4 regions of the Stenotrophomonas maltophilia group sp. SKK55 genome follow, and region 4 is predicted to be linked to each of the others. Evidence: predicted binding sites of a transcription regulator. Region 4 holds the regulator's gene; each other region holds the start of a gene.
What was found. The regulator FliA, encoded in region 4, starts transcription of late flagellar genes. The targets are predictions, from matches to a motif close to TAAAGTTTNNCNNNCNNNGGCCGATAA.

Region 1 (7,737 bases), on a different contig from region 4:
CCGGCTTGGCGTCGGCACTGGCCGCCGGTGCGGTTTCGTTCTTGCCACAGGCGGCCAGCGAGGCAGCGATGGCGATGGTCAGGCCCAGCGGGACCAGGTTGCGGACGTTCATGAGGCTCTCCTGCGGGTAATTTCACAGGGTAGCCGGGGGCGTGAGGTTGGGGACCGGCCAAAGGTCACAGAGCCCACGGCGCAGCTCCCGCCGCGCGCCGGTATGCTCTGGCCTCTGCGATCACTGGACCTCATGACCATGGACGAACCTGCGCTGCTGCTGGCCCTCGACACCTGTGAGTTTCTGTTTCTTGCTGAGATTGGCGAGCCGGAAGCGAATCGTCTGCGCCTGGTCGTCGAGGAGGGCCGGGTGGTCGGTAAGCCCTCCCGCGTGGAGCTCGGTCATGGACGTTCAATCGATGACGTGCGTGCGATAGAGGTGGTACCCCACTCGCAGCGGTTTGAACTGATCTGGGACCACTACATCAGCTACGCCGTGCACAACGAGTCCTACCAGAGCTGGGACGACTCCGAAGCCTGGAGCGGCAACCTGTTCCGCCGCTACAGCCATTCGAAGTTCCTTGAATATCTGGGCCGTGCCACCTTCGCTGATACCCGTTACCCGGGCCCATTCACGCATTACCAGGTGATATGCCAGGACCACGTCATCGACATTGCTGCGTTGCAGTCGCCGAAGGTGCGCCTGCTGGATCCGTCGTAGCCGGAACATGCAGCCACCATGAAGTGGCTCTACCGGGGTTGCGACAGCGTCAGCCGAGCGTGGGCTCGGCTCTACAAAAAGAAAGGCCGGCTTGCGCCGGCCTTCTGCTTCTTATTTCGCCTTGCCCTGGTTGGCTACGGCTTCGGCGGCCTTGCGCGCCGCTTCCGGGTCGCCGAGGTAGCGGAACGACTGCACGGTCAGGTCATCGTTCAGTTCGAACAGCAGCGGGATGCCGGTCGGGATGTTCAGCTCGAGGATTTCCTCGCGCGAGACGTTGTTGAGGTACTTGTACAACGCACGCAGCGAGTTGCCGTGGGCGGTGACCAGCACGGTCTTGCCGTCCTTCAGCTGCGGCGCGATGGCGTCGTGCCAGTACGGCAGCACGCGGTCCAGGGTGGTGGCCAGCGATTCGGTGCCCGGCAGCGCGTTGCGGTCCAGCCCGGCGTAACGGCGGTCATGGATCGGGTGGCCCGGATCTTCCAGGTCCATCGGCGGCGGCGGGATGTCGTACGAACGACGCCACACCTTCACCTGCTCTTCGCCGTGCTTGGCAGCGGTCTCGGCCTTGTCCAGGCCCTGCAGGCCGCCGTAGTGACGCTCGTTGAGGCGCCAGGACTTGTTCACCGGCAGCCAGTCCTGCTCCAGCTCGGCCAGCGCACCCTGCAGGGTGTGGATGGCGCGCTTCAGCACGGAGGTATGGGCGACGTCGAACTGCAGGCCTTCCTCGCGCATCAGGCGACCGGCGGCAGCCGCTTCCCGTCGCCCCTGCTCGGTCAGGTCGACATCGACCCAGCCGGTGAAGCGGTTGTCCAGGTTCCACTGGCTCTGGCCATGGCGCAACAGTACGAGTTTACGGGTCACTGCAGGGTCTCCAACGCGAGGAAAGGCAGGCCGCCATTGTAGCCCCGGTGGCCGCTCACCGTGCCGTGGCGCCGCGCATGCGATGCTGGAGCCAATGAATACGGTGATCGACCCCGGGCGCTGGGAAGGCAGCGTCACCGCTGCCCGCGCGCAACAGCTGCAACTGGCCGCCCGCGTGGAACGCCAGGACCGCCTGCCCCGTGACGTGCGCTGGCTGGCCGGGCTGGACGTCGGCTTCGAGGACAACGGTGCCATTACCCGCGCCGCGGCGGTGCTGCTGGATGCAAGGACGCTGCAGCCCGTGGCGCAGGAGATCGCGCGCATCCCCACGGTGATGCCCTATATCCCCGGCCTGCTCAGCTTCCGCGAGCTGCCGGCGCTGCTGGCCGCGCTGGCGCTGCTGCCGCGGGCACCGGACGTGGTGTTCGTCGATGGCCACGGCATCAGCCATCCGCGCCGGCTGGGCGTGGCCGCGCATCTGGGCGTGGTCACCGACCTGCCGAGCATCGGCGTGGCGAAATCGAAACTGGTGGGAAGGTTCGTCGAACCGGGCGCCGAGGCCGGCGCGCATACACCACTGCTGGACGGCGAAGAGCAGCTGGGCTGGGTGCTGCGCAGCAAGGTTCGCTGCAAGCCGCTGTTCGTGGCCGGTGGCCATCGGATCAGTGCCGATACCGCGCTGGGCTGGGTGCAGCACACCCTGCGTGGCTATCGGCTGCCGGAGCCAACCCGGCTGGCGGATCGGCTGGCCTCGCGGCGGGACGAATAGCTGCGCCGGGCGTCTCCCGGCGCGCGCGTCATCTTCGATCAACGATGCACATGGCCACGATGGCCCTGCGCGTCCTCGCCGTGGTCGTGGCCTTCATGGCCCTCGTGTCCGCCGCCCTTGGCCGGCGCCGGCCCGCCACAGGCTTCGCCGCAGTGGTCCGCTTCGATCTGCAGTGTCACGTGCTCGATACCGAAGTCATCATGCAGGCGTCCGCCCAGCTCACGGCGCAGCGCATCGGCATCGGTGCCCTCGCGCATCACGATGTGCGCGGTCAGCGCCGGGGTGCTGGAAGCCAGCGCCCACACGTGCAGGTCATGCACGTCCAGGACTGCGGCGTGGCCGGACAGGCTGTCGCGCAACCTGTCCACGTCCATGCCCTTGGGCACGCCTTCCAGCAGCACGTTGATCGCTTCACGCATCAGCACGTAGGTACGCGGCAGCACCCACAGGCCGATCAGCACGGCCAGGATCGGGTCGATCGGTTTCCATCCGGTCCACTTGATCAACAATGCGCCCGCAATCACTGCCACCGAGCCGAGCATGTCGGCCCACACTTCCAGGTAGGCGCCCTTCACGTTGAGGCTCTCGCCACTGCCCGCCTGCAGCAGGCGCATCGAGATCAGGTTGATGACCAGGCCCGCAGCCGCGATCACCAGCATGCCGGAGGAGGCGATCTCCTGCGGCTGGCGGAAGCGGCCGACCGCCTCCCACAGGATGTAGGCGGCGACCACGAACAGCATGGCACCATTGATCATCGCGCCCAACGCTTCCAGCCGTGCATAGCCGTAGGTGCGGCGCGCATCCGGCGGGCGCCGGCTCAACCGTACCGCGACCAGCGCGATCATCAGCGCCAGCGCATCGGTGGCCATGTGCGCGGCGTCGGACAACAGCGCCAGGCTGTTGGTCCAGAACGCGCCCACCACTTCGACGACGAGGAAGGTGGTGGTCAGGCCGAGTGCCCACCACAAGGGCTTCTCGTGGCGGATCTGGGATGGCAGGTGATCGTGGTCGTGGCCCATGGCAACAGCTCCTTTGCGATGCGGTGCAGGCTACGCGGTGCCGGCGGAGGAGACTATTACGATGTTTATAACATTGCAGGCCACACGAGCCCTCGTCGGGCATGGCCCGGCGAGGGCTGCAGACCGACGCCGGCCTGCGGTCAGAAGCCGAAGCGAAGGCTGGCCCAGTAGGCCCGGCCCGGTTCGTTGTAGGTCGCCGCACCGGCATCGCTGCTGTTGGCCTCGCGGAACAGGCGCTTGTCGGCCAGGTTGTTCACGCCGAAGCCGAAGCTGACCGTCTCGGTCACCTTGTAGCGCGCGCTCACGCCCCAGATGTTGTACGCGCCACGATCCTGCAGCGCGATCGATGCATCGCAGCTGCCGGTGCAGCGCGGGTCGTTGTTGATGTTGGTCGTGGCCGGTTCCTGCTTGCCGTAGAAGGTGCCGGTCAGCAGCACGGACAGCCTGTCGGTGGCTTGCCAGTCCAGCATGGTGTTGATCGTGTACTTCGGAATCACCGACAACGGCTGGTGCGTGGTCTTGTTCTCGTTTTCCACCATGTAGGTGAAGTTGTTGCTCCACTTCAGGCGGTTGCCCTGCTCGCCCAGCAGCGGAATGACCAGGTTGCCTTCCAGCCCCTGCACGATCGCCTTCGGCGCGTTCTCCCAGCGGAAGATGCGGCCCTTGGTGTCGGCGGTCAGCCCGATCTGGGTGTAGCCGGCCTGGATCTTGTCCTTGTAATCGTTGTGGAAGTAGGTCAACGACGCCTGCCAGCCGCTCTGCGGTGCCCATTCGATGCCCAGTTCCTTGTTCAGGCTGGTTTCCGCCTTCAGGTCCGCGTTGCCGCGCATGTAGCAACCGGCGCCCAGGCTCGGCAGCGCATTGGGGCAGCCGTTGCCGCGGGTGTAGTAGAGATAGTCCGGATTGGACTGATACAGGTTCGGCGCCTTGAACGCGCGGGCAATGCCGCCCTTCACCACCCAGTCGCTGCTGATGCGGAACTGCGCGTTGAGGCTGGGGCTGGTGTTGTTGCCGAACTGGCTGTGGTGGTCGAAGCGCAGGCCCGGGGTAACGATCCAGCGCTCGCCCAGGTAGATGTTGTCTTCCACGAACACCGCCGTGGTCTGCGCATCGGCCTTGCCGCGCGCACGATCGGCCGACAGCCCCGGGATGCCACCGCCGCTGCTGCTGGACTGGCTCATCGAGTACGGGTCGGTCAGGCGGCTGTCCAGGTATTCAAAGCCCAGCGTCCAGATGTTCTCGGCGCCGCCCAGCGTGGTCGGAAAGCTCACTTCGCCATCCAGCTGGTAGTTGCGCAGGCGCGAGGTCGACCAGTCGGTGCCGTTGAAGCTGCCCTCCGGGCCACCGGCCAGGCCTTCATTGATGCGTGAGTTGTTCACCGCCTCCACCGCGGCGGTCACCCGCGAGGTCACATCGCCCCAACGGCCACGATGGGTGATCGCGCCGGTGTTGCGGTACATGCGGTTGGTTTCCGCCTTGCCGTCGGCCAGGGCGGCCAGATCGATGCCGGTCGAAGTGCCGGTGGTGCTGACCGCGCGGTCACCGGCATAGATGTTGCCCTGGCGGCTGGTGCCGGCCTCGAACTCGACCACCTGGTCGGCGGTCACGTCCCAGCGCAGCAGCGCGTTGATGTCGCGGTTCTTGACGCCCTCGCGGCCAGCCGGTGGCACTGCGTTCGGCTGGGTGGCGTACCGGCGGTTGAGATCGAGTGAATCGGCGTCGGTCTTGTTGAGGTTGCCGTACAGGCGGAACGAGAGCGTGTCGGTCATCGGCCCACTCAGCTGCAGGCCGACGCGCTCGCTGCCACCTTCGGCGCTGTGTTCGGGCACCAGCCCGTACAGGTCGACCGCACCGGTCAGGTCGCCGGTCGGGCGCTTGGTGATGATGTTGACCACGCCACCGGACGCACCGGAGCCATAGCGTGCCGCCGCCGGTCCGCGCAGCACTTCGATGCGCTCGATCATCTCCGCCGGCACCCAGTTGGTGTCGCCGCGCGTGTTGCGCTCGCCACTGCGGCCCATGCGCACCGCATCGCGCGCACCGATGCGCTTGCCGTCGACCAGGATCAGGGTGTTTTCCGGGCCCATGCCGCGCAGGTCGATCTGGCGGTTGTTGCCGTACTGGCCCGAGGCGCTGTTGCCGGTGAGGTTGACGCCCGGCATGGTGCGCAGCAGTTCGGCGATGTCGTTGGCCGGTGGGCGCCTGGCGATGTCCTCGGCGGTGATGGTCGAGGTACCCAACGCCTGGCGGGCAATCTGCGAGGCGGTGACGTGCACCGTGTCGATATCGGTGGCGTCGGCTTCAGCCTGGGCGGTCAGGGCGCTGCCCGCCAGCAGGGCGGCAACGGCGAGCGCCAGCGGGCGCGGCGAGAGGACAACGGCAGGAGACATGATCTGGACCTTCTGGCAGGGCAACGGGGCCTCTGGCAAAGGGCTTGAGGCAACGACGAGGGGGAGGCGGAGCGTCGCTGCAGTCGCCTGCGGCCCGATCCGTGCGCGCATTCTCCCATCAATGAGAGTGATTCTCAAATGCGTTCGCTCATTGATACCGCAGGCGTGGTGTGCCCTGCGCGCCGGACGACCCTGCATCGCGCTTAAACTGGCCGGCTTGCCCACCATCAACCGCACGCCACCGCGGCCGATACCCGTGGTTTGCCGTACGCAGTCAGAGATCGACGTGGAACCACCCCAACTGGACGATGCCAGCCAACCGCTGGCCGAGGCCTGGCAGCACTGCCTGCAACAGGCCGGCCCTGCCGCCACCGCGCTGCTGCACGCCGCCGCAACCGATGCCCCGCCGGCGCTGGCCCAACGCTTCTACGAAGTGCTGTTGCAGGACGGGCGTGCACGCCGCTTCCTGTCCCACGATCAGGTCAAGCAACGCCTGCAACCGGCCATGCAGCGCTGGCTGGTGCAGCTGCTGACCACCGATGCCGACGGCATTGCCGCCACCGTTGCCTCGCAACGGGTGATCGGCGATGTGCATGCCCGGGTCGGCATTCCGGTCGACCTGGTCACCCGCGGCGCGCGCGTACTCAAGCACGAGCTGTTCGTGCGCCTGCGCGACGACGCGCCCGACAGCGCCACCGCGTTCGCCGCCATCGACTGCCTCAGCGCGATCATGGACATCGCCATGGAAGGCATGACCCTGGCCTACACCCATGCACGCGAGCGCTCCACCCGTGCCGATGCTGCCTATCGGCTGTTCTCGCTGGTGCAGAATGTCGGTACTGAACGCGAGCGCCAGCGTGCACTGCTGCTGGACTGGGAGAACGCCCTGCTGTACGCACTCGCCGGCCACGTGCAGGCCAGCGAAAGCGCCAGCCTGGCGACCTCGGAATTCGGCCTGTGGTTCACCCACAAGGGCATCCCCAGCTTCGGCGAGAGCAGCGAAACCCAGCAGGTCGGCCAACTGATGGCCCGCATCGACGGCAACCTGCAGCGGGCAAGCCATGACACCCCGGCGCAACGACTGGCGGTGCTGCCGGCCATCCGCGAGGACCTGGCCGCCATCCGTACCCTGATGACGCTGTTGTTTGAACGCATCGGTGAACTGGATGCCGGCAGCGATGCCCTGACCAACCTGCTCAACCGCCGCTTCCTGCCTACCGTGCTGCGCAGGGAGATCGAGCTGGCCACGCGCAACCGCACGCCGTTCTCGCTGCTGCTGCTCGACCTGGATCACTTCAAGGCGATCAACGACGGCCACGGCCACGATGCCGGCGACCGCGCGTTGCAGCACGTCGCCGGCCTGCTCGGCCAGCTGACCCGCGGCAGCGACTACCTGTTCCGCTACGGCGGCGAGGAGTTCGTGGTGGTGCTGGTTGCCGCCAGTGAGTCACAGGCCACGGTGATCGCCGAGAGCCTGCGCCGGCAGATCGCGCAGTCGCCAGTGGCACTGGCCAACGGCCAGGCTCTGTCGCTGACTGCCAGCATCGGCGTGGCCGGCCATGATGGCCACCCGGACTACGAGCGGTTGATGGCACGTGCCGACGCGGCGATGTACGAGGCCAAGCGCAGCGGCCGCAACCGCGTGGTGGTGGCCAGCGCGGACCTGCAGGAAGCCCCGGGGCGGCGCGCGTTGCAGCGCTGAACTGGCGGAAATGAAAAATCCCGGTGGCGGGTAGAGTCGACTGTTAGTCGACTACCGCGCGCAGCGCGGAGCTTTTCGCCGTCGGAACGAGGAGCAGTCGACTAACAGTCGACTCTACCGATTCGCGCGCCAGCCGCTGCTTTCACCGCCCGCCTCCGCCACGCCGCCCACCACAGCAGCGCCAGCAGCGCGATGCCGGCGCCCAGCAGGCACACGGCAGGCCAGCCGTGCCGGGCCTGCATCCAGGGCCCGGCAGCCGCACCGACACCACTACCCACCGCATA
Region 2 (7,737 bases), on a different contig from region 4:
GGCGTACCGGCTGATCCCGCCCTGGCACTGCCCGGCATGCGGTGGCGGCCAGGCAGAAGCCTGCGGCCTGGGTGTAGCCGGTCTTCAAGCCATCCACGCCGTCATCGCCAAGCAGCGCATTCTGGTTGCTGCGGCTGAAGCTGCCATGCGCGAACGCGCGCTGCGCGGTGACTGCCAGGATCTGTGGATGATCGTTCAGCAGGCAGGCGGCGAGTACTGCCATGTCGCGCGCGCTGCACGCATGGTGCGGGGTGGTGATGCCGGATACGCTGGCGAACCAGGTACTGCGCAGGCCGAGCTGGCGCGCGTGCCGGTTCATGCGCTCCAGGAACGCAGGCTGCGATCCGTCCAGGTGGCGCGCGACCGCCAGCGCCGCATCATTGCCGGAGACGATCATCAACCCTTCCAGCAGGCGTGCGAGCGTGACCGTTTCGCCGGGCACCAGGCCCATGCGCGTTTCATCATCGGCCACCGCGTGCACATCCTCGGCGGCGATGGTGACCGCTGCGTCCCACGCGCCTCCGTTCTCTTCGACGCATTCGTACGCCGCATAGGCGGTCATCAGCTTGGTCAGCGAGGCCGGTTGCCGCGCGATGTCCGCGTTGTGCTGATGGACCACCGCGAAAGTTGCCGCTTCCAGGGTGATGGACGAAATCGGTAGGGGGGCGGGCGCAGCAGACGGCATGGCGGGCGGAGATGGCAGCGACAGTCAGCAAGAATAGTTCGTGCCGGCTGCACGAAGCCGCACTGCCGGAGCGCTGCAGCGTGCACGGTTGCGCCCGGGCTGAGGTGGAGGCAGCCTGCGCACATGCAATCGGATATCCGCATCGACGGTCGTGTCTTTACCTACGTCTTCCCGTGTGCGTGGGAGGACTACGCGAAGATCGGCTTTTCACGTGATCCGCTCGGACGCATCAGCGCATTGCATCGGCGCTGGTTCGAGTTCTTCGACCTCGATGCCGGTGCGCTGGTGGAAGCGGAGGGCGAGCGTGATGCACGTGATCTGGAGCTGCAGCTGCGTTCGCCGTTCAAGGCGCACTGCGCACCGGCACCGATGACGATCCAGCACAAGGCTGGGGGTCGTACTGAATGGGTACGTGGTGCCAACCAGGCCTTGTCGCTCGCAATTGCTGCGTTGGCTGAACAAGGCTATCGCTGTTACCCGCTGAAGGCATGGCTGCAGGCGGCGATGCGCCTGCGCATGGACCGGCTGCACGACTGGGCCGTGGTGCAGCTTCCGGAAGAAGAAGGCCTGCGGATTCCCGGTGGCCCCGGTGAGGGCGTGCTGCGTGACACGCTCGACGGTTGCCGGGCACTGGATATCGATCCAATGCCCTGGCTGCCTGAATACGTCCAACGCTGGTATACAGGTTGAGCCGCGTTCAACGGGTCCCCGGCTGCTGAACCGGCGTGGCCGGTTGCGCCGCGCACGCAGGGGCGGCGGTGGACGGGCTGGCCAGCTGGCGTGCCAGCTCGGTGTTGGCCACATGGCCGTGCAGGAACAACAGGCTGCCGAAGATGTTCATGAGCGTGCCTCCACTTGAGTGGATTGCACGATACGGGCAGCATGGGCGGGCAAAAAGCGACATTTCCGCAAGCATGCCTTGAGAGGAATTCAAGCCTGATGTCCCGTCCGCCCCTTCATGCCCTGCAGGGTTTCGTGGCCGCCGCGCGGCTGGGCAACCTGTCACGGGCAGCGGCGTCGATGAATCTGACCGTCAGTGCGCTCAGCCATCAGATGCGCCAGCTGGAAGAGCGGCTCGGGCAGCCACTGCTGGTCCGCCAACCGCGTGGCGTCGCCCTCACCCTGGAGGGGCAGCGCCTGCTCGACCAGGTCGGCCCGCATCTGGATGCGATCAACGAAGCCTTCCAGCCCTATGCGGCCCGCGCCGAGCACGTGCTGACGATCAGTGCGGTGCCGTCGATGGCGTCGGCGTGGCTGGTGCCGCGCCTGGGTCATTTCGTGGCTGAGCACCCACAGATCGAGATCAACCTGCAGTCGAGTGAGCGCCTGATTGATTTCGAGCGGCAGCGCCAGTTCGACGCCGCGCTGCGGCTGGGCAGCGGGCAGTGGCCGGGCCTGGTGGTTGAGCCGCTGTTCGACGAGTGGCTGCTGCCAATGGCGAGCCCGGCGCTGATCGAACGCATGGGAGGGATCGACCGGGTGCCACTGAACCAGTGGCCACTGCTGGGGGACCCCGATGGCGCGTGGGGGGCCTGGTTCGCGTTGAGCGGGCAGACCCCGCCGTCGCGCTTCGTAGCGGTGCTGGATGATTCGGAGGCACACCACCGTGCGGCGCTGGACGGGGTGGGCGTGGCGCTGGGGCGGGTGACGCGGGCGCGCTTGTTGCTGGATTCCGGCCAACTGGTTGCGCTGTCCAACCTGCGCCTGAAAACCGCCTGGCCGCATTGGCTGGTCTACCCGCAGCGTTCGGCCCGCCACCGCGGCTTTCTTGCCTTCCGCGACTGGCTGCACGCGCAGGCTGCCGAACACGTGCGGCACATGGCGGACGCTACACTCATCGCACCAGCGTGACCGCCTGCCCGGCGCGCGCGAACGCCTCCTCCAGCAGCGAGCCGGCCTTGATCGCCTCCACTTCCTCGAACAGCGCCTGCAGCGCGTCGGCGGGGCGGGATGCCGGCGCCGCCACCGCCTGCTGGATCGCGGTGAAACGGTCGGCCAGCACGCGGTGGCCGGGATGCGCCCGCGCCCATGCTTGCAGCGGCTGGCGCACGCCGGCGGCGGCATCCAGGCGCTGCAGATCGAACAGGGTGATCGCAGCCGCCGACGACTCGGCCCGTTCGATCGTGGCGTGGCGCAGTTCGCGGCTGAGAAACAGATCGTAGGCTGCACCGCGGCCCACCGTGATGCGCAGCCCCTCGCGGTCGAGGTCGGTCACCTGCTGCGCGGGACTGTCCTCGCGCACCAGATAGGTGCCTTCGATCTCCACGTACGGAGCACTGAAGGCGATGCGGTCGGCGCGTGCCGGATCGATGGCCAGGAAGGCCAGATCCCAGCCGTCTTCGCCTGCCGCAGCGACCACCGAGGCTGCGGCATCGTGACAGGTGAAGCGTGCCTGCACACCCAGGCGCTGCGCCAATGTCGCGGCCAGCTCCACCGACGGTCCGCGCGGCGAGTGCGCATCGCCCTGCGCCAGCACCGGGTTGCCCAGGTTGATCGCCACGCGCAGGAAGCCCTGCGGTGCCAGCGCACTTTGGTGATCGGCCAGGGACATGCAGGACTCCGCGAGGAAAGGGGCACCCAGCATGCCAGCACTGCCCTGCAAGGGGTGTCATGCTGCACGACTGCAGGATGGCCTACCTTCCGTTTGCCGACGAGGCCGCAGGTGTGGGCATGGACTTGGAGGTGAGCCTGGAACGTGGCCGGGATCTGCGACAGTGAAGGCAACCGGATTGCGTTGCAGGCGCGCGCGGTTCCGTAGAGCCGAGCCCATGCTCGGCTGCTGTTGACCCAGCCGCCCAAGCTCAGCCGGGCATGGGCTCGGCTCTACAAGGTCGCGGCGCGTGAGCGCTGCAGCCAGTCGTTGATCGCCGGATCGAGCCGCGGGTCTTCGGGCAACTGCATGCCAAAGCGTTGCTGCAGCACGTCGCGCACGTCGGCAACATCGTGCAGCGGACGCTTGTCCGGTGCCTGGCCGGGGCGGTACTCGGTGTAGTTGCCGCTGCCGATAGTGCGTCGCCAATGTGGCCCGGTCAGCGACGCGCGCAGCTGGCCGGGGAAGCTGGAGTCGGGATGGGTGCACACGTACCAGTTGCCCACCACGTTGTCGATCGGTGCCGGCACGTGCAGGTCGAAACGGTACATCGCCCGCCAGCCGTCACCGGATTCGGCGGACAGCACGAAGTCCCCCTCGCCAGGCAGCCGCTGCAGCAGATAGCGTTCGTGCGGCGTGGCCTGCGGCTGCGGATCATGCAGCCGCAGCGGCACGGTCGGGGTCAGGCTGCCGAAACCGGCATCCACCAGCCAGTCATCGCCATCCACCTGCACGCGCAGCAGCAGGTGGGTCCGTGCGGTCAGCTCGCCGTCCTGGGCAGCCAGCAGCACGCGCGCGCTCAATGGCTGCGCATCGAAGCCCAATGCCTGCAGCAGCGCCAGCAGGCCGCCATTGAGTTCGAAGCAGTACCCGCCACGGCGCTCGTCCAGCAGCTTGCGCTGCACGCTGTCCAGGTCGATCGGTACCGCATCGCGCAGCAGGCAGCTGAGGGTCTCGAACGGCAGCAGTGCGTTGTGGCGCTGCTGCAGCAGGGTCAGGCCGGCCAGCGTCAGCGGTGGCGGTGCATCCAGCTGCAGGCGCTGCAGGTAGCGGGGGACATCGAGCGTCGTCATGGCGGCACCGGGCGGGAGGGGAGGTCCACTGTGCTCCCCCAACCGGGGTTGAGGTCAAGGGTGCTGGTCGTGTCACGCCAGCGTCGCCTGCACCCGGTACAAAGGCCGCGTCCGCCCGTCACCGCTGGGCCAGGACGACGAAAGTTCTAAAGTTGCCTTGAATCCGGCCGATACAGGTGCGTCTTTCTGCCTGGAGTCTGTCATGTCGGCCGTTGTCTCCCACCTCCGGTCCCTGCGCACGCGGCTTGCGGCGCTGCGCCCGGCGTCCTCCGGCCTGCTGCTGTGGCTGCAACCGCATCGGCTGAGCGTAGCCAACAAGCTCAAGGCGACCTTGTGGGTCTGTGGCCTGGGACTGGTCGCAATCGCCGCCGTCTATGCCTGGACCGGGCATGCCAGCACGCAGGCTGCGCGCAGCCAGGCCAGCTACCAGCGCGGCAGTGACCTCGCCGCGCGCCTGGCCACGCGGGTGGCCGAAGCGCGCCGCCTGCAGATCCAGTATGCACGCAGTTTCGATGATGCCGACCGCGCGCAGCTGCTGGCCACGCAAAAGGCGCTGCAGGACGATCTGCAGGCGCTGCGCACGATGCCGATGGATGCCGGCCGGCGCAAGGCCCTGCAGGCGTTGACCGAAGCTGCAGGCGCGTTCTCGCAGGGTGTTGCCGCCCTGTTCGAACGGGTCGACGAGATGGGCCGTGGTGAGGCCGGCCTCGCCGCGCAGCTGCAACAGGCTGCAGACACGCTGCAGGGGCAGGTGGATGCGCAGCAGCGGGATGCGCTGGCGTTGTCCCTGCAGAAGATGCGGCGGCAGGAGGCACTGCTGCTGCTCGACGGTGATTCCACCCACGCCGACCGCGCCAGCGAAGAAAAGCTGCCGTTCGATCTCGCGCTGGCGGGCCTGCCCGCGGATGCGCAGGACACCCTGCGCACCGGAATGGAGGCGTATCAGGCCGCATTGCTGGGGTATACCGCTGCCCGTGTCGGCCTGGATGTGGAAGCGCAGTCGCTGCTGGATACCGCTGCGGGCGTAGCGCCTGCGCTGGCCGCATTCCAGCAGGCACAGGCCGCGGCACTGGCCCGTGCCCAGGCCCGCCAGCAGGCTGGTGCGCGCACGATGAGCGTGCTGTTTGCATTGACCGTGCTGCTGGTCGCCGGTGTGCTGATCACCAGCCTCGTGCTGGTGCTGCGTGCAGTGCGCCAGCCGATCCGTGACACCCTGCGCTTCGCCAGCGACATCGCCGACGACCGCCTGGACACCACCCTGCGCGTCTACAACGCCAACGACGAGATCGGCCAACTGGCCCAGCGCCTGGTCGACATGCAGCAGCGCCTGCGCGCGCGTATCGAGACCGAGCGTGCCGTGGCGCGCGGCAACACCCGGGTGCGCCAGGCATTGGACAGTGCGCAGACCGGTTTGATGGTGATCGATGCGGAAGGGCAGGTCGCCTACGCCAACCCGGCACTGCTGCAGCTGCTTGACCTGCGGAACGAGGCGCTGGTGGGCAGCGACGCGGTACGCCTGCATCCGGCGTTGGCCAGCCTGGCCGGCGTGCGCCAGCGCGAAGAGCGCGAGATCGGCCATGCCGGCACGCGTTACCAGCTGATTGCCAACCCCGTCATCGATGACGGGCAATTCCTCGGCGTAGCGGTGGAATGGCGCAGTCGAGCGCTGGAGACCCTGCTGGAAACCGAGGTCGCTGCGCTGGTCGATGCTGCAGCACACGGTGACCTGCACGGTCGCATCGCGCTGGAGGGCAAGCAGGGCTTCGTGCGCACGTTGTCGACCAGCATCAACCGCCTGCTGGCGACGTTTGAAACCAACCTCGGCGACCTGCAGGCATTGCTGGCCGCGCTGGCTCGTGGTGACCTCAGCGCGCGCATGGAGGGTGAGCTGCAGGGCGTGTTCGCGCGCATGCGCGATGATGCCAACGCGACGGTCGCGCAGCTGGGCCGCATCGTCACCCGCATCCAGCACGCCACCTCCAGTCTCGATACCGGCGTTGGCGAGATCGTTGCCGGTCATCAAGATCTGTCACAGCGCACCGAGCAGCAGGCCGCCAACCTGGAAGAGACCGCCGCTTCCATGCACGAACTGACCGATACGGTCGGTCGCAATGCTGATGCCGCAGGCCGTGCCGACGCGCTGGTCAAGGGTGCGGCAGCGGTGGCGCAGCGCGGCGGCGAGGCTGTCGGCCAGGTGGTGGCGACCATGCAGGGCATCAGCGAGGCATCGCGGCGGATCGGCGACATTACCCAGCTGATCGACGGCATCGCCTTCCAGACCAACATCCTGGCGCTGAATGCGGCGGTGGAAGCGGCGCGTGCCGGTGAGCAGGGCCGCAGTTTCGCCGTGGTGGCCGCGGAAGTGCGCCTGCTTGCACAACGCAGCGCAGAGGCGGCCAAGCAGATCAAGGGCCTGATCGAGGATTCGGTGGCGCGTGTGGGACAGGGCAACCAGCAGGCCGAACAGGCCGGCACCACGATGGGCGAAATCGTCGGCAGCGTGCAGCAGCTGGCCGAGCTGCTGGCGGGTATCCGCAGTGCGTCGCAGGACCAGCATGCCGGCATCGCACAGGTGAACCAGACCATCGTGCAGATGGAAGCCAGCACCCAACGTAACGCCAGCCTGGTGGAAGAGGCCGGTGCCTCCACGGCGCAGATGCAGGTCCAGGTGCGTGCCCTGGCCGAAGCGGTGGGCGCATTCCGTTTGCAGTCGATGCCGCAGCCGCGCGCCGCAGCGGCCTGGTCAGCCGAGCGTAGGCTCGGCGCTACATCGGCTGCAGGAACACTGTAGAGCCGAGCCCATGCTCGGCTCACACCAGCGTTCGGCGGCAGGAATCAATACACGTCGCGGCGGTAGCGCCCGTTTTCCAGCAGCGTTTCCACCGCTTCATCACCCAGCGCGGTTCGCAGCACCTGGTCCACGCCTTCGGCCATGCCCTGCAACGACCCGCAGACATGGATCACCGCACCGCGCTGCATCCAGTCGCGCAGCGTTCCGGTGGCCGCCTGCAGGCGATCCTGCACATAACCGCCGTCGCCATCGCGCGAGAACGCCAGGTCCAACCGGGCGAGATGGCCATCGGCCTGCCACGCTTCGATCTCGTCAGCGAACAGGAAATCGTGCGCACGCTGGCGTTCGCCGAACAACAGCCAGTGCCCGTGTTCGCCTGCACGGGCGGCTTCGCGCAACAGGCTGCGCAGCCCGGCGATGCCGGTGCCGTTGCCGATCAGCACCATCGGCGCGCCAATGACGCGATGGAAACCGGGATTGCGATGCACGCGGGCGACGATGCCGGCATCGATCGGCGCATGCAACGACAGCCAGCCCGAGCCCAACCCGGCTCGACCGGAGGCGTCATGCACCAGCCGCACCACCAGCTCCACCACGC
Region 3 (7,737 bases), on a different contig from region 4:
TGGACGCGCATGAGCAACGTACAGCGCGCGCGCACCCGAGGCATGGAAGGCAACCTCAACGTCCGCTTCGGCGAGCAGTGGCGCTGGCGCACCTCGGCGACCTGGATGAAGGAAGCCAGGAACCTGACCACCGGCCGCAACCTGATCGATACACCGGAGTTCTCCGGCTATTCGTCGCTGGACTGGGCGCCCAGCACGGTGTTTTCCGGCAGCCTGTCGGCGCAGTACACCGGCAGGCAGACCGGCACCGCCAAGACCTTCCTCAAGGCCTATACGCTGTATGACCTGACCGCGGCATGGAACGTCAACGAAGTGCTGACCCTGCGCGGTGGCGTCAGCAACCTGGCCGACAAGAAGCTGTATGCGGAAGGCTCCACCGACTACTTCGTCGCCGGGCGCAGCTACTTCCTGAGCATGACCGCGCGGTTCTGACCGGCGGCACGCGCCGTGATCGCGCTGGCGACATGCCAGCGCGATCGACGGTGTTGCGGGTTACTCGCTTTCCAGCGCGGCCGGAGCCGCATCCCGCGTGGCGGCCGTGCGCGCACGGTCCATCGCCACCGCCAGTTGCTGGCGTGCGAGCAGTTGTTGTGCCTGCACCACTTCAGGTGTCGGCAGGAGCACCGGTCCCGGTGCGTTTTCCGGTGTAGCAGGTGTGGTCATGCAACCTCCATGGACATCCCGCCGCCGCACGGGTTCAGCCGGGGCGGCAGCGGAACTGCGCACCCTATCCTAAAAACAAGGCGGGTGGGTGACGGCGCGGCGCTTGGCCGCAGGCGCGGGAACAAGGCAGGCGTCACATTCTTGACGCTAGCGCTTGGATCCTGAATAGGACTTGTCCTATCATGAAAACGTTTTCTCACAGGGATGTTTCCCAATGAATACCACCGACCTGTCCCAGTTCAGCCCGAAGTGGCAGTTCCGCTTCAACTTCTTCCGCCAGCACGGCGCCCCCAAGAACCCCGGCTTCAAGCAGGCCTGGAAGGCACTGTCCTTTGGTGACCGCCTGAAGATCAACCTGAACTTCTTCGCGTTGTTCTTCGGCGCCATCTACCTGCTGATTCTCGGCATGTGGCGCAAGGCACTGGTGGTGATCGGCATCAACATCGCGCTGGCCATCGTCAGCATGTTCCTGCCGGATGTCGTCGGGCGCATGCTGTTCATCGCCATGAACCTGCTGGTCGCCTCCAGCACCAACTACAGCTACTACCTGGAAAAGGTGGAAGGACGCGCCAGCTGGAATCCGTTTGAAGGAATGTTCTGAGCCATCAGACCTGCGCGGGATGCGCGGCAAGGATGCATCCGACGCCCGGCAGCCGCCGGGCGTCTTCGTTTCCGGCATCAAGCCGCGCGGCGGGCCATGCCCTCCGGCTCGGCCTGCAGGCGGAAGCGCGACACCGCCACTGCCAACTGCTCGGCCTGCTCCTCCATCGCACGGGCGGCGGCACTGGCTTCCTCCACCAGCGCGGCGTTCTGCTGGGTGGTTTCGTCCATCTGCACCACGGTCTGGTTGACCTGCTCGATTCCGGCCGACTGTTCGCGCGACGCGGCCGAGATCTCGGCCATGATCTCGTTGACCCGGCCGACCTGACCGACGATGTCCTGCATGGTGCGCCCCGCACCGTGCACCAGCTGCGCGCCGGCACCGACCTGGGCCACCGAGGCGTCGATCAGCTCCTTGATCTCCTTGGCAGCACCCGCCGAGCGCTGCGCCAGCGCCCGCACTTCACTGGCCACCACTGCGAAGCCACGGCCCTGTTCACCGGCGCGCGCCGCTTCCACTGCGGCGTTCAGCGCCAGGATGTTGGTCTGGAACGCGATGCCATCGATCACCGAGATGATCTCGGCGATACGCTGCGAAGACGCCTCGATCTGCTCCATCGTGTGCACCACCTGGCTGACCACCTGGCCGCCTTCGCTGGCCACGCCCGCTGCGGAACCGGCCAACGTGTTTGCCTGCAGCGCATGGTCGGCATTCTGGCGCACGGTGGAGGTCAGTTCTTCCATCGACGCGGCGGTTTCTTCCAGGTTGGCGGCCTGCTGTTCGGTGCGGCGCGACAGGTCGCTGTTGCCGGCGGCGATTTCACCGGCGGCCAGGCGGATGCTGGCCGCCGACTGCTGGATCTGGCCGACGATCTGGGTCAGCTGCTGCACGGTGCTGTTGGCATCGTCGCGCATCACCGCAAACACGCCGTGGAAGTCGCCCTGCATGCGCGCACTGAGGTCACCGGCGGCGATCGCGCGCAGCAGCGTCGACAGTGCCGCCAGGTTGTGGTCGCTGACCTGCATCATTGTGTTCAGGGTCTCCACCATGCGGCGGAAATCATGCTCGAAGCGCAGTGCATCACCGCGCACGGCGAAGTCACCGGCGGCGGCGGCGGCGGCCAGTTGCTGGATCTGCTCGTTGATCGCGGCCAGGTTGCGCTTGGTGGTCGCCATTGCGGCAGTGAACACCGCCTTCTCGCCCGGCAGCACTTCCATGTCCACGCTGAGGTCGCCCACGGCATAGCGCTGCATCACTTCAACCAGGCGCTGGGTGACCGCATTGCTGGAGGCCACCAGCTGGTTGCTGTCGGCCACCATGCGGCCGTACTCGCCCGGGAAGGCCGCAGCATCCATGCGATAGCTGAGTTCACCGGCATCGTGCCGGCGCGCCATTTCGGCCTGCGCAGCCATCACCGACTGCAACTGCCCACGCATGCCCTGCATTGCGTCCAGCAGGCGCCCCACTTCGTCGTTGCTGCGCGCCGGCAGCGTGCTGTCCAGCTTGCCGGCGGCGACATCTCCGGCCACGCGTACCGCTTCGGCCAACGGGCGGATTGCCAGGCGGCGCAGCAGCACGTAGACGCCGGCGCTGAGGGTCAGCGCGGCGATCACGCCGACCAGCAGGGTCAGCCACAGCAGCTGGCGTGCCTCAGACACGATCACCGCATGCGGCATCACCACGCCCAGCGCGAAGCGTTGCGGGGCGTCGCCCACGCGCAGCGGCACATACACGCGTACATTGCCGGCCGCGTCGGGGCTGAAGGCCTCGAACGGACGGTCGGCGGCGATGTCGGCCAGCATGCTGCGGGTCAGGGCATCGTTGCGCGGCTTGCCGATCTCGGCGGCATTGGCCGAGGCCAGCACCACGCCCTTGGGCGACAGCAGTTCGACGCGGCCAGCCCCCATCGGCTTCAGCGTTGACAGGTGCTTCTGCAGCGCTGCCAGCGAGAAGTCGACGGTGAACACGCCCAGGAATCTGCCGTTCTCGATGATCGGCGTGCTCAGGGTGCTCATGAGCACCTTCTGGCCGGCGATGTCATAGGCGTAAGGTTCGCTGACCTTCGGCAGCTTGTCGCGGCTGGGCACCATGTACCAGTCACCGGAACCGCTGGCAGTCTCGGTGTAGTCGGTCATCACCGACTGCTGCGGTTTGCCGTCTTGCCAGGCCCAGTAGCTCATGTAGCGGCCGGTGGCATCGTGTGCTTCGGTATTGACGAACTCCGCATCCTTGCCGTCGAAGGCATCGGCCTCCCACATGGTGCTCTTGCCCAGCCATTGAGGATGAGCACGCAGCTGTTCGCCGAGCACCGCCGCCAAGCTGGCGCGGTCGGGTATATCACCACGGGCACGCTGGGCCAGCACGGCCTCGACCATGGCGTCATTGCTGGCGAAAGCGGTGCCCAGATCAGCCGCCACCTGGCGCGCCTCAGCGTTGGCCTCGCTGGTCATGGTCTGGCGCGAGGCGCTGATCAGACTGGCGCTGGCCTGCCGGTAGATCAGGAAGGCGGTCAGGCCGAAGCACAGCAGCGCGATCACGGCGGTGCCCAGCATCAACTTGTGGGCGATGCTGCCCGGGCGTTGGGCAGCGGCAGAGCGGGAAGAAGACATGGGAGGGTCCGCAAGGCAGTTCAGGACGACCGGCACCACGAGGGCACCGCGCAGGCGCGCGATCCGTCGCGCAGGCCACCGGCCGCCGGGGCGCGCCCGGCGCTGGAAGCGCACTGGGTTAGCGGCCGCCCGCCAACGAGGTTGAGGCGGTCGGCCTGCACATTCCTGAATCCGCTCAGAGTCGGCTCAACGCTCCCCCTCTCGCGATGCCCTCACTCGGCCACGCGGTCCTTGATCCACTGTGCCCGCGGCAGTACCTCGATGCTGCCGACGGCATACTGCTGAAGCACGTCGTCCGGCCCGAAGCACGGTTGCCAGCCCAGCTCGCCGCGCAGGCGGGCACTGTCGTAGACACGGTCGATGCTCAATGGCAGCGGCCAGCCACGGCGTTCGAATTCGGCCAGCAGCTGCGGCGCGCGACGGGCCAGCACGCTGCGCGGGTGGGTGGCCAGCTCCAGGCAGTCCTCGCGCCGGAACGGCGTCGGGGCACAGGCGAGGTAGCGCGCGAACCGGGCGCCTTCGTCGAGCAGCAGTGCAGCATGTGCGCTGGCCACATCGCGGGCGTCGATACCGCGATGCAGGCGGAACATCGCCATCCGTTCGGGCGGTTCCGGAAAACACCGGCCCATGCGCAGCACGCGAACGCTGAAGCCCGGCGTGGCGGCGGCTTCGGCCAGGGTCTCTGCCTGCAGCTTGGTACGGTGGTAGATCGTGCGCGGCAGCGGCTCGGTGTCTTCGTCGATCCAACGGCAGCCACCGGCCACCACGGCATGGCCATACAACGCAGTGGTGCTGGTCAGCACGAAGCGCCGTGCACCGGCTTCGCGTGCCGCCTGCAGCAGGTGTGCGGTGGCCTCCACGTTGATCTGCTGGAACACCGCATCCGGCACCAGGCCGACATGTGGGGCATGCAGGGCCGCGGTATGGATGACTGCATCCACGCCCTGCACCGCGCGCGCGACGGCCTGCCGATCGCTGACATCGGCAATGATGCGCGTGGTGGCAAACGGACTGCGGTCCAGCCCCACCACTTCGTGGGCAGCCGCCAACGCACCGAAGATCGCGCGCCCGATGCGGCCGGAACTGCCGGTCAACAGAATCTTCATTGAGTCCATTCACTCGAAGCGCCCGGGAACTACCGGGATGCTTCGATTCTAGGCATGCAATCGCGCATCCGCGATAGGACAGCCATGCAATCGTGCGTTCATCTTGACGACTTCGCAGGCGCCAGCAGTTGCCGCGCGATGAACAGCGGATCGTCGCCGCCGGCCACATCAGGCCTCACGCCAGTACGTTCCCAGTTTCCACCGGTGCGCAGATTGATGGGTTGCCGGTCGGGAATACTGATCTGATAGCCATCGGGCAGCAGCACAGGATCACCAAACATATGCGCGGCACCGCCACTGCGCGTGCCGACAATCCGCGCGCGGCCCAGTGCCTGCAGCGAATAGGCGACGAATTCGGCCGCCGAAGCGGTGCGGCGGTCGATCAGCACCACCAGCGGTTTCAGGTACGCAGGCAGGCTGGCAGGCGGCAGCGGTACCGGCGTGCGCCGGCCGCGCTGGTCCAGCTGCTGCACCGCGTCGATCTTCGCGTCCAGCAGCGTGCGTACCAGCAGGTCGGCACTCGCATCGTCGCCGCCCCCGTTCTGGCGCAGATCCAGCACCAGGCCATCGGTGTCGGCCAGCAGGGTGAAGGCGGCGGCCAGCTTCGGCCGGGCCAGATCGAGCGGGTAGAAGGTGCTCAGGCGCAGGTAGCGGATGTTGCCCTCCATCACCCGCACCTCGCGCACGCCGGCACCATTGCTGCGGGCATCGGCGCGCCAGGCCATCAACCAATCGTCCTGGCCGGCCGCTGCGTCCACGCGTTCAACGTGGACGAACCCATCACGCCGGCCTGGGTAAAGGGTGCAGTTCGTCCTAGCCACGCAGGGCGATGCGCGCAGCGGCGTACCTGCGCCGTGAAAAGCAGTACGGTGCGGCGTGAAGGCAGCCGCACTGGTGCGGACACTCCGTTAGCCGGGCACCGGCAAGGATGAGCTTCCCTTCCATGCAACGGGAGCCTTCCCATGGCCGACCAGCACCACGGCACTTCCCATCGTGGCTTCGCCTCGATGGACCAGGACAAGCAGCGCGCGATCGCCGCAAAGGGAGGACGCGCCGCGCATGCGTCCGGCAATGCACATGAGTTCAGCCCGGCCGAGGCACGCGTGGCCGGCCGCAAGGGCGGCGAGGCGATCAGCCGCAACCGCCAGCACATGGCAGCGATCGGCCGCGAAGGCGGGCACGCTCGCCACGCCAATGCACGGCAGCAGCGGCAAGCGGCCGAAGAGACGCCAACGGGGGACGGTCCACAACGCCAGCAGGGCTGACCGCGGCGCGTTCAGGCGCGCCTGTGCTGCCGGAGCAGCCCGGATGCCGCGAGCAGGGCCAGCACGCCGGTGGACGGTCATCGTCCCGCGCGCACCGCCAAGCGTGCCTGAGGCACCATCCACCGCTCAGGCGTGGGCGAGGATGTTCAACAGCCGACCGAACGGATCGCGGACGAAGAAGCGCCGAACGCCCCAGGGTTCGTCGGCCGGGCCATATTCCAGCGCGATGCCGGCCGCGCGCATGCGCTGGAGCACGTCCTGCAGATTGTCCACTTCGATCGACAGGTCCGGCACCGGCGTGCCCGAACCCCCTTCACTGGCGAAGCTGACCTGCGCCAGCGCACTGCCCTGCCCGCCGTGGGTGACGATCCAACCATGGTTCATCACCACCGGCATGCCGAGCAGCTCGCCATAGAACGCAGCGGCGCGTGAGGGATCGGGCGTGGCGATGTTGGCGACGACACGCTTGACGGCCATGTTCCACTCCACCAGGAAGAATGTGTCGAGACTGCCCGACCTTGCGCACGAACAGAAGAGCCCCGTCACGGACGGGGCCCGTCTTCAGCCGAGCATGGCTGGGCTTACACCGCGCCGCAGCGCTCCATGACACATCGATCGTATTCGTACTGGCATTCCATGGCATCACCACCACCGGACACACATGCCTGGTAACCCTTCCAGCAGGGTAGATCGCAGGGCTGGACCGGTCCGGCCACGGCCACCGAGCCGCTGCAGGCCAACGCGAACACAACACCGGCGATCACTTTCCCGAAAGTACGCATCGACATCGCTCCTTGATAAGCCTGGTGATCCCAGGCCGGGCCACCTTAGCGCTGCACACGGGACGCTGGGTGAAGGCCGATGCCGCTCGACTCAGCGGTGCAGCAACCCCAGCACACGCAGCTGCCCGGCCAGCTCATCAATGTTGCGCCACGGCAGGATCGGCGAATTGCCGCGCTCGTCCGGCGGGTTGTCCGGCAGCGCATCGGACCCGCCACCGGCCCCGGCAAGACGGCTCCAGCACCTCGAAAGAGAGTCACGGTGCGCTGCCCGGCGGAGCCGCCGCAGATGCCCGTCACAGAAAATTAACGCGTTCATAAAATTGTCTTCACATCACTGGGGGATGTCGCCTTGCCTTGCCGTTAACGGCCTTGTTGTCCGTCAACCAAGGAAGTTGTCCGATGAATCACCCGCTGTACGGCCGTTCGTCCCGCTCCCTGTCGCACCGCCCGCTGGCGCTTGCCGTCGCCAGCTCGCTGCTGCTGGCCACCACACTGCCAGCCATGGCCAGCGAATCACTCGAGGCCTGGCAGCAGCAGCGCCAGATGCAGGCTGCATGGGCGCAGCCTGCTGCCAACGCTGCACCCGCAGCGACGGCCGCTGCACCTGCCGCCAGCAGCACCGCCGTTCTTGGCAACCCGGGCGATCCGGCCAGCTGGCGCAGCGATGAATTCAACGCCGATTGGGGCCTGGCTGCGATGGGCGCGGACTAC
Region 4 (7,737 bases):
GCCCAGCACGGCACCGATGATGCCCAGCGTCGGTGCATAGATGCCCATTGCTTCGAACACCTTCGCGCCGGCCTGGTCCTGGTGCTCCTGGCTGCCCAGTTCGATTTCCAGCATGTGCCGCATCGATTCGGGCTCGACGCCGTCCACCAGCAGCTGCAGGCCCTTGCGCAGGAACGGGTCCTGCTGTGCTTCCACCTGCGATTCCAGACCCAGCAGGCCCTGGCGGCGGGCGATGTTGCTCCACTCGACGATCTGCTGGATCAGCTCGCGGCGGTCGCTGTGCGGTGGACGCACGACCCAGCGCACGATGCTGAACGCATGCTTGAACACCGCCGGCGAGGTGTGCAGCAGGATCGCAGCGACGGTGCCGACGATGACGATCACGAACGCCGCAGGCGACCACAGCGACGCGAGGCCGGCGCCCTTGAGGATGCTGCCGCCGACCAGCGAGGCCAGGGCGAGAAAGAGTCCAATGAGGCTGAGTCTATCCATGGATCCGGTATCGGCTTGTATGAATGGGACTTGAGACACCGGTACGGGCTACTGGTGCGACTTCACGGTTTTACGGGTTCAGCAAGCGGGGTCAGTCGTGCGGGCTGCGCAGGCCGTCCACATCCAGGATCAGCGCCATGCGACCATCGCCGATCAGGGTTGCACCGGCGTAACCGCGCAGGCCGCGCAGTGCTTTCGGCAGTGGCTTGATGACCACTTCCTCGCGCCCGCGCACCTGGTCCACGACCAGGCCGAAGCGCGCTTCGCCGGCCTGCAGCACCACGATGGTCAGCAGGGTCGAGGCGGCCGGCGTCACATCCAGCCACTGGCGCAGATCGACCAGCGGCAGCGTATGCGAACGACGGTCGAGCACGGCGCGGCCATCGAACCAGCCCAGCGAGGTGCGCGGCGCGTGCAGCACTTCCATCACGCGCGCCAGCGGCAGTGCATAGACGTCCTCGCCGGCCTGCACCAGCAGGGTCGGCAGGATCGCCAGGGTGAGCGGCACGCGGATCAGGAAGCGGCTGCCACGGCCCAGCTCGGACTGGATCTGGATCTGGCCACTCAGTTCGCGGATGCGCGACTGCACCACATCCATGCCAACGCCACGGCCGGAGATATCCGTGACCTGCTGCTTGGTCGAGAAGCCGGGCAGGAACACCAGGTGCAGGCACTCCTCGCTGCTCAGCCGCGCGGCAGCTTCCGGATCGATCAGGCCCTTCTCACGCGCCTTCGCGCGCAGCTTCTCCGGATCGATGCCGGCACCGTCGTCCTGCACTTCAATGCTGACGTAGTCGCCCTCCTGCTGGGCCGACAGGCGTACATGGCCCATCCGCGGCTTGCCCTGTGCTTCGCGCAGATCGGGCATTTCCACGCCATGGTCGATGGCGTTGCGGACCAGGTGCACCAGCGGGTCGGCCAGCGCTTCGACCAGGTTGCGGTCGAGCTCGGTCTCGGCGCCGATCAGCTCCAGGTCCACTTCCTTCTTCAGCGAGCGGGCAACGTCTCGGGCGACCTTGGGGAAGCGCGAGAAGACCTTGCCCACCGGCTGCATGCGGGTACGCATCACCGCCGACTGCAGGCGCGCGGTGGCGATGTCCAGGGTCGACACGGCGCGGTCCAGTTCCTCGTCGCGCAGGCGCGCACGCAGGGTCTTGAGCCGGTTGCGTGACAGCACCAGTTCGCCGATCAGATTGACGATCGCGTCCAGGCGCTTGGTGTCCACGCGCACGGTATGTTCGGCTTCGGCCAGCGGCTTGGCGGCCGGCTTGGTCGCCGCTGCCGGTGCGGGTGCGGCCGGTGCGGCCAGTGGGCGTGATGCCGCAATCGGTGCGGGCGCTGCGGCAGCGATGGGCTTGGCGCCGGGTGCGGCGCCACCGTGCAGCTGGTCGAGCAGGGCTTCGAACTCGTCTTCGCTGATCAGGCCGTCGTCAGCCTTCTTTGCCGGCGCGACCGCAGTCGGCGCGTTAGCACCGTGCAGCTGGTCGAGCAGGGCCTCGAATTCGTCGTCGGTGATCAGGTCGCCGCTACCGGCCGCCGCTACGGCGGTCGGGGCGGCCGGCGCGGCGGCGCTTCCGTGCATGTCGAACTGGGCGATCAGCTCCGGCGGCGCATAGCCCGGCTCGGTGCCGGAGGAAACTGCATCCAGCATCGCTTGCAGGTAGTCCAGCGATTGCTGGGCGGCATCGAAGTGATGGGCCTGCAGCACGGCCTGGCCCGCGCGCGCGATGCCCAGCGCTTCTTCGGCGGCGTGGCACAGCTCGACCATGGCGGTGACGCCGAGGAAGCCGGCGCCGCCCTTGAGCGTGTGGTAGCCCCGGAACACCGCGTTGAGCTGCTCGGTGTCCTGTGGTGCCTGCTCCAGCGACACCAGCTGTTCGCCCAGGCGATCCAGGATTTCCTGCGCCTCGATGATGAAATCGGCAGTGATGTCGTCGGATACCGCGCTCATGCTTACAGCCCCAGGTCCGACAGCAGGTCGTCGGCGTCGTTCTGCGAGACCGCGTGGCGGTCCAGTCCCTTCAGTGCCGGCCCGGCCAGTTCCGGATCGGTGCGATGCTGTTCCGGCGGCAGGCCGAGCGCGCCGAAGCCCTCGTGCACGCGGCGGACGATGCCGACCACGCGACGGATGATCTGCCCGGTCAGGTCCTGGTAGCTCTGGGTCAGGGCGATCTCGGTGAGGTTGTGGCGGATGCGCTCGAGCTGCGCATCCTGGCCCGGCTGCAGGCCTTCGGCGCGCAGCTGTTCGGTCAGGCTGCGGCATTCCTCGGCCAGGTCCAGGGTGCGGTGCGTCGCCTGTTCGGTCATCGCCACCACGTGGTCCAGGCGTGCGCAGGCATCGTCCAGTTCGCCGGCCTCGCTGGGTACGGTCGGCAGTTCACCCAGGGCCTGCCCGAGCTCGCGGGCCAGCCGCGAGAGGCCGCTCATCATCGGCTGCGTGCGCAGCGCGACCAGCCCGTCGATGCGTTGCCGCCAGGCGGTTTCGTCACCGGACTCCAGTGCGTCCAGTGCTTCCTGCAGGCGCAGGGCGAGGGCATTCTTGTCGACCGTGGTGTCCATCAGGCGCTGGCCGCCAGGCGTTCGAAGATCTTGCCGAGCTTCTCTTCCAGCGTCTGCGCGGTGAACGGCTTGATGATGTAGCCGTTCACGCCGTTCTGGGCCGCTTCGATGATCTGCTCGCGCTTGGCTTCGGCGGTGACCATCAGCACCGGCAGGGTCTTCAGCTTGGCATCGGCACGGATCGCCTTGAGCAGCTCGATGCCGGTCATGACCGGCATGTTCCAGTCGGTGACCACGAAATCGAACGGCTGGCTCTGCAGCAGCGACAGCGCGGCATGCCCGTCCTCGGCTTCGGCGGTGTTGGTGAAGCCCAGATCGCCCAGCAGGTTCTTGACGATGCGACGCATGGTCGAGAAGTCGTCCACGATCAGGATGCGCATGTTCTTGTTCAAAGCAGAGTTCCTTTGTTGTTCATTCCGGGCGGCCGGGGGCAGCTGCCTCGGGGATGTTCATTCTTCGAGGCCGGCGTCGACGGCCTCGAATACCTTCAGCCGGCCGCGCAGGCGCAGCACGGCCTGGCCGTGGATCTGGCAGACCCGCGACTCGCTCACGCCGAGCACCGCGCCGATCTCCTTCAGGTTGAGTTCCTGCTCGTAGTAGAGCGAGAGCACCAGCTGTTCGCGCTCGGGCAGATGGCCGATGGCCTTGCCCAGCTCGCGGCCGAACTCGCTGCGCTCCAGCACCTGCTGCGGGGTCGGGCCACCCTGGGCGACCGTGTCCAGCTCGCCCTGGTCCTCGATGCGCGACTCCAGGCTCAGCACCTGGCCACGCGCGGCGTCTTCCATCAGGCGCAGGTACTCGGGCAGTGGCATCTCCATCGCGGCGGCCACTTCGGTGGCGCTGGCGGCGCGGCCGCTGCTCTGTTCCAGGCGGCGGATGGTGGCCGCAGCATCGCGTGCACGGCGGTGCACCGAACGCGGCACCCAGTCGCCACGGCGGATCTCGTCGATCATCGAGCCGCGGATGCGGATCGAGGCGTAGGTCTCGAATGAGGCGCCCTGGTCGGCGTCGTAGCTGCGCGAGGCTTCGATCAGGCCCATCATGCCGGCCTGGATCAGATCATCGACTTCGACGCTGGCCGGCAGGCGCGCGGCCAGATGGTGGGCGATGCGCCGCACCAGGTCCGAGTGCTGGGCGATGACGTCGTTGGCCGCCGAGCGCTGGACTTCCCTGTATTGGGCCGCGCCTTTCATGCCGCCACCCCGCGCTGCTTGAGGATGCGTTCGAGGAAGAACTCCACGCCGCCGCGCGGTTCGGTGGGCGCCTGCCAGCGGGCTGTGCGGCGCGCGATCTCGGTGATGGCCAGTGCGGACGGGCTGGACGGGTAGGCCTTCACCACCGGCTGCTGGCGCTGCACCGACAGGCGCAGCCAGTCATCCTGCGGCACGCAGCCCAGGTAGTTCAGCGAGACATCGGCGAGGAACTTCTCGCAGACGCGGGTCAGCTTCTCGTACAGTACGCGGCCCTCGTTGGGGTCGCGCACCATGTTGGCCACCACCTGGACGCGGTCCACGCCACGTTCGCGCGAGAGCACCTTGATCAGCGCGTAGGCGTCGGTGATTGAAGCCGGCTCGTCACAGACCACCACCACGGTGTCCTGCGCGGCCTGGCAGAAGGTCAGCACGCCGTCGGTGATGCCTGCGGCGGTGTCCACCACCATGATGTCCAGCTCGCGTTCCAGCTCGGAGAACACGTTGACCAGGCCGACGTGCTCGGCCGGGGCCAGCTCGGCCATGTGCCGGCGGCCGGACGCGGCCGGGACCACCAGCACGCCGTTCGGGCCTTCAACGATGACGTCGTCCAGCGAGCAGCGGCCGGCAACCAGGTCGGCCAGCGTATAGGTGGGGTTCAAGCCCAGGATCACGTCGATGTTGGCCAGGCCGAGGTCGGCGTCCAGCAGCAGCGTGCGCTTGCCCATGCCGGCCAGCGCCACGGCCAGGTTGGCCGACACGTTGGTCTTGCCCACGCCGCCCTTGCCGCCGGTCACTGCGATGGTGCGCACAGGGCCGAGCGGCTCGCTGCGGGTGGCCGACAGCGGGAAGGTCTTGGTCAGCTTGGCGTACTCACGCGACGGCATGGTTCAACTCCGGGTTGCAGGGCATATCGGCCGCTCGGCGCAAATCTTCAAGGCGAAGTACGAGATTGGCCGCACTGGCCCGGTGCAGGTCGTCCGGAACGTCCTGGCCGTCGGTCACCCAGGTGATCGGCAGGGCGTGGTCCACGGCCACCGACAGGGCGTTGCCGAAGCGGCCGGTTTCGTCCAGCTTGCTCAGCACCAGGCCCTGCAGGTTGGCGGCACCGAAGCGGCGGACCACCTCGTCCATGTCGCCGAAGCTGGTGTTGGCCGGCAGCACCAGCAGGGTGCGCACCTGGCGCGCGGCGCGCAGCCACTGCAGCTGGGCGGCCAGCGCGCGGTCGCGCGGGCCCAGCCCGGCGGTGTCGATCAGTACCAGCTTGTAGTCCTTCAGGCGTTCCAGCAGCTGGTCCAGGTCGGTGCCGCTGTTGGCCTCGTGGACGGCTATGCCGAGCTGCCGGCCGTAGCCATACAGCTGCTCGCGGGCGCCGATGCGGGTGGTGTCGGTGGTGACCAGAGCGACGTCACGCGGTGCGTGCTTCTCGGCGAACCGCGAGGCCAGCTTGGCGATGGTGGTGGTCTTGCCGGCGCCGGTCGGGCCCACCAGCGCGATCACGCCGCCTTCCTCCAGCGGGTCGACCGGGGCAATCGGCAGCTTGCGCGAGATCAGCCCCAGCATCAGGCCGCGGCCTCGGTGCGCCTCGGTCTCCAGCGGGATCTGCATGGCGACGTCGCGGGCCAGGCCAGCATCGAAGCCGTACTCGTCCATCAGGTCCAGCGCGGTGGCGCGCACCGGGCAGCCGCGCAGGCGCTCGTCGGTGAAGCGGTTCATTTCGCGCTCGATCACCTGGCGCATGCCGGCCACTTCCTGGCGCAGCTGGCGGATCTCGGCGTCGTCCTGGGCGACCACGGTCAGCACCGGGGCTGGGGCGAGTGTCGGCGTCGGCGCGGCTTCGACGGTGGCATCGGCCAACGCCGGTTCGCTGGCGGCGACCTCCGGCTGCGTTTCAGACAGGGCTGCGGTCGGCAGCGGCGGCGGCTGCACCGCCGGCGCCACGCTTTCGTGATGTGCCTGGTGCGGCGGATCGATCTGGAAACGGGCGCGGTTGGCCGGCGCGACGACGGCCGGTGCCGGCGCCGGAGCGACGATGGCCTCGGCGAACGGGGCGAAGATCTGGTCCGGCAGTGCCGGTTCATTGACGGCGGCGCGTGCCAGCGTGGCGGCAAAGCCGGTGCTGCCGCGGGTCGGCACGATCTCGTCGGCGCTGTCGAGGGTGCGGCCGGTAGCGCCCACTGCTGCACGGGCGAGGGCGGCCACCGCCGAGGTGGTGGCGGCAACCGGTTCCGGTGCCGGGGGGCTGCTGCGGCGGCGGGTGACGGCGGCGATCACCGCGTCGGCGGCGGTGCGCGGCTTGGGTGCCGGCGGCGGTGCAACGTCACGGCGCGAGGCTTCCAGTGCACGCTGTACCGCGCTCTCGTCGTAGTTGGCGGCGGCGACGATCTCGATGCCTTCCTCGATCCGGCGGTTGGACAGGATCACGGCGTCAGGACCATGCTCCTTGCGCACCAGGTTCATGGCCGAGCGCATGTCGGCGGCGACGAATCGTTTGATTTTCATGCTGTGGTCACGAGGCGAAGACGGCGGGGTGGCGGTCGGGGAACTCGGGTGGTCGGTGGTCTGCACGGTGCGGGTTCCCCTTGGTGTCTGTCTGTTGCGTTGGTTCGAAAGTGGTGTCTGTTTTCTGGCGCATCGGCGGGCGGCGTCAGCTGATCGTTCCGACCAGCTTCAGGCGCTTGTCCTCCGGCACCTCGCTGTAGGCCAGGACCGACAGCGAAGGAACGCTGTGGCGGACCAGGCGGGCCAGCGCGGCGCGTACCGGGCCAGGTACCAGCACGACCGCGGGCTCGTTGCGGGCTTCCTGCTTGCTGACACATTCGGCCAGGCTCTGGTGCAGTCGCTCAGCGAGTCCGGGTTCCAGCGCGGCGCCGTTGCCCTGCGTGGACTCCTGCAAGACACGTTCCAATTGCGGGTTGAGGGTGAACACCGGCAGCTCCGCCGACATTCCGGCGATCTCCTGCACGATGAAGCGGCCCAGTGCGGTGCGCACGGCGGCGGTCAGCACGGCCGGGTCCTGGCTGTTCGGCGCGTGTTCGACCAGTGCTTCGGCGATCTTGCGCAGCTGGCGGATCGGAATGCGTTCGACCAGCAGGTTCTGCAGCACGCGCACCACCGCCGACAGCGGCAGCGCCTTGGGCGTCAGATCTTCGACGAGCTTGGGCGCGCTCTTGGCCAGGTTGGCCAGCAGATGTTGCACTTCCTCATGGCCGAGCAGCTCGGGTGCGTGTTCGCGGATCAGGTGCGACAGATGCGTGGCGACCACGGTGGCCGGGTCGACCACCGTGTAGCCCAGCGTTTCGGCCTGGGCGCGCTGGTGCGGCTGGATCCAGGTGGCATCCAGGCCGAACGCGGGATCCTTGCCGGCAATGCCCTCCAGTGCGCCGAGCGCGCTGCCCGGGTCCAGGGCCAGCTCGCGGTCGGGGTGGATCTCGGCGGTGGCCACCGGCACGCCATGCACCAGCACGCGGTAGCCGTTGGCCGGCAGTTCCAGGTT

Region 1: the regulator FliA is predicted to act here: its motif matches at 5,979-6,005, upstream of AC2A1N_RS12205 (GGDEF domain-containing protein).
Region 2: the regulator FliA is predicted to act here: its motif matches at 4,496-4,522, upstream of AC2A1N_RS03865 (methyl-accepting chemotaxis protein).
Region 3: the regulator FliA is predicted to act here: its motif matches at 3,992-4,018, upstream of AC2A1N_RS04015 (methyl-accepting chemotaxis protein).

Annotation. Positions count from the first base shown of each region.
Region 1 is NZ_JBXUHP010000018.1:676,491-684,227, forward strand. Features, by position in the region: gene AC2A1N_RS12175 (M13 family metallopeptidase) at 1-112, opposite strand, end outside; gene AC2A1N_RS12180 (hypothetical protein) at 251-712, shown strand; gene gpmA (2,3-diphosphoglycerate-dependent phosphoglycerate mutase) at 824-1,573, opposite strand; gene nfi (deoxyribonuclease V) at 1,668-2,342, shown strand; gene AC2A1N_RS12195 (cation diffusion facilitator family transporter) at 2,381-3,361, opposite strand; gene AC2A1N_RS12200 (TonB-dependent siderophore receptor) at 3,502-5,751, opposite strand; gene AC2A1N_RS12205 (GGDEF domain-containing protein) at 6,038-7,453, shown strand; gene AC2A1N_RS12210 (MFS transporter) at 7,555-7,737, opposite strand, start outside.
Region 2 is NZ_JBXUHP010000005.1:176,293-184,029, forward strand. Features, by position in the region: gene AC2A1N_RS03835 (D-alanyl-D-alanine carboxypeptidase family protein) at 1-685, opposite strand, end outside; gene AC2A1N_RS03840 (GIY-YIG nuclease family protein) at 809-1,375, shown strand; gene AC2A1N_RS03845 (hypothetical protein) at 1,383-1,526, opposite strand; gene AC2A1N_RS03850 (LysR substrate-binding domain-containing protein) at 1,625-2,536, shown strand; gene AC2A1N_RS03855 (ABC transporter substrate-binding protein) at 2,520-3,236, opposite strand; gene AC2A1N_RS03860 (arylamine N-acetyltransferase family protein) at 3,509-4,348, opposite strand; gene AC2A1N_RS03865 (methyl-accepting chemotaxis protein) at 4,551-7,139, shown strand; gene AC2A1N_RS03870 (PepSY domain-containing protein) at 7,184-7,737, opposite strand, start outside.
Region 3 is NZ_JBXUHP010000007.1:6,801-14,537, forward strand. Features, by position in the region: gene AC2A1N_RS04000 (TonB-dependent receptor domain-containing protein) at 1-432, shown strand, start outside; gene AC2A1N_RS04005 (hypothetical protein) at 493-663, opposite strand; gene AC2A1N_RS04010 (DUF2628 domain-containing protein) at 878-1,264, shown strand; gene AC2A1N_RS04015 (methyl-accepting chemotaxis protein) at 1,342-3,873, opposite strand; gene AC2A1N_RS04020 (NAD-dependent epimerase/dehydratase family protein) at 4,086-4,979, opposite strand; partial or broken gene AC2A1N_RS04025 (S41 family peptidase) at 5,078-5,761, opposite strand; gene AC2A1N_RS04030 (KGG domain-containing protein) at 5,942-6,244, shown strand; gene AC2A1N_RS04035 (VOC family protein) at 6,371-6,721, opposite strand; gene AC2A1N_RS04040 (hypothetical protein) at 6,826-7,026, opposite strand; gene AC2A1N_RS04045 (hypothetical protein) at 7,118-7,342, opposite strand; gene AC2A1N_RS04050 (autotransporter domain-containing protein) at 7,426-7,737, shown strand, end outside.
Region 4 is NZ_JBXUHP010000059.1:677,214-684,950, reverse strand. Features, by position in the region: gene AC2A1N_RS21290 (flagellar motor protein) at 1-492, opposite strand, end outside; gene AC2A1N_RS21285 (chemotaxis protein CheA) at 584-2,443, opposite strand; gene AC2A1N_RS21280 (protein phosphatase CheZ) at 2,446-3,051, opposite strand; gene cheY (chemotaxis response regulator CheY) at 3,051-3,443, opposite strand; gene AC2A1N_RS21270 (RNA polymerase sigma factor FliA) at 3,501-4,244, opposite strand; gene AC2A1N_RS21265 (MinD/ParA family ATP-binding protein) at 4,241-5,128, opposite strand; gene flhF (flagellar biosynthesis GTPase FlhF) at 5,115-6,743, opposite strand; gene flhA (flagellar biosynthesis protein FlhA) at 6,889-7,737, opposite strand, start outside.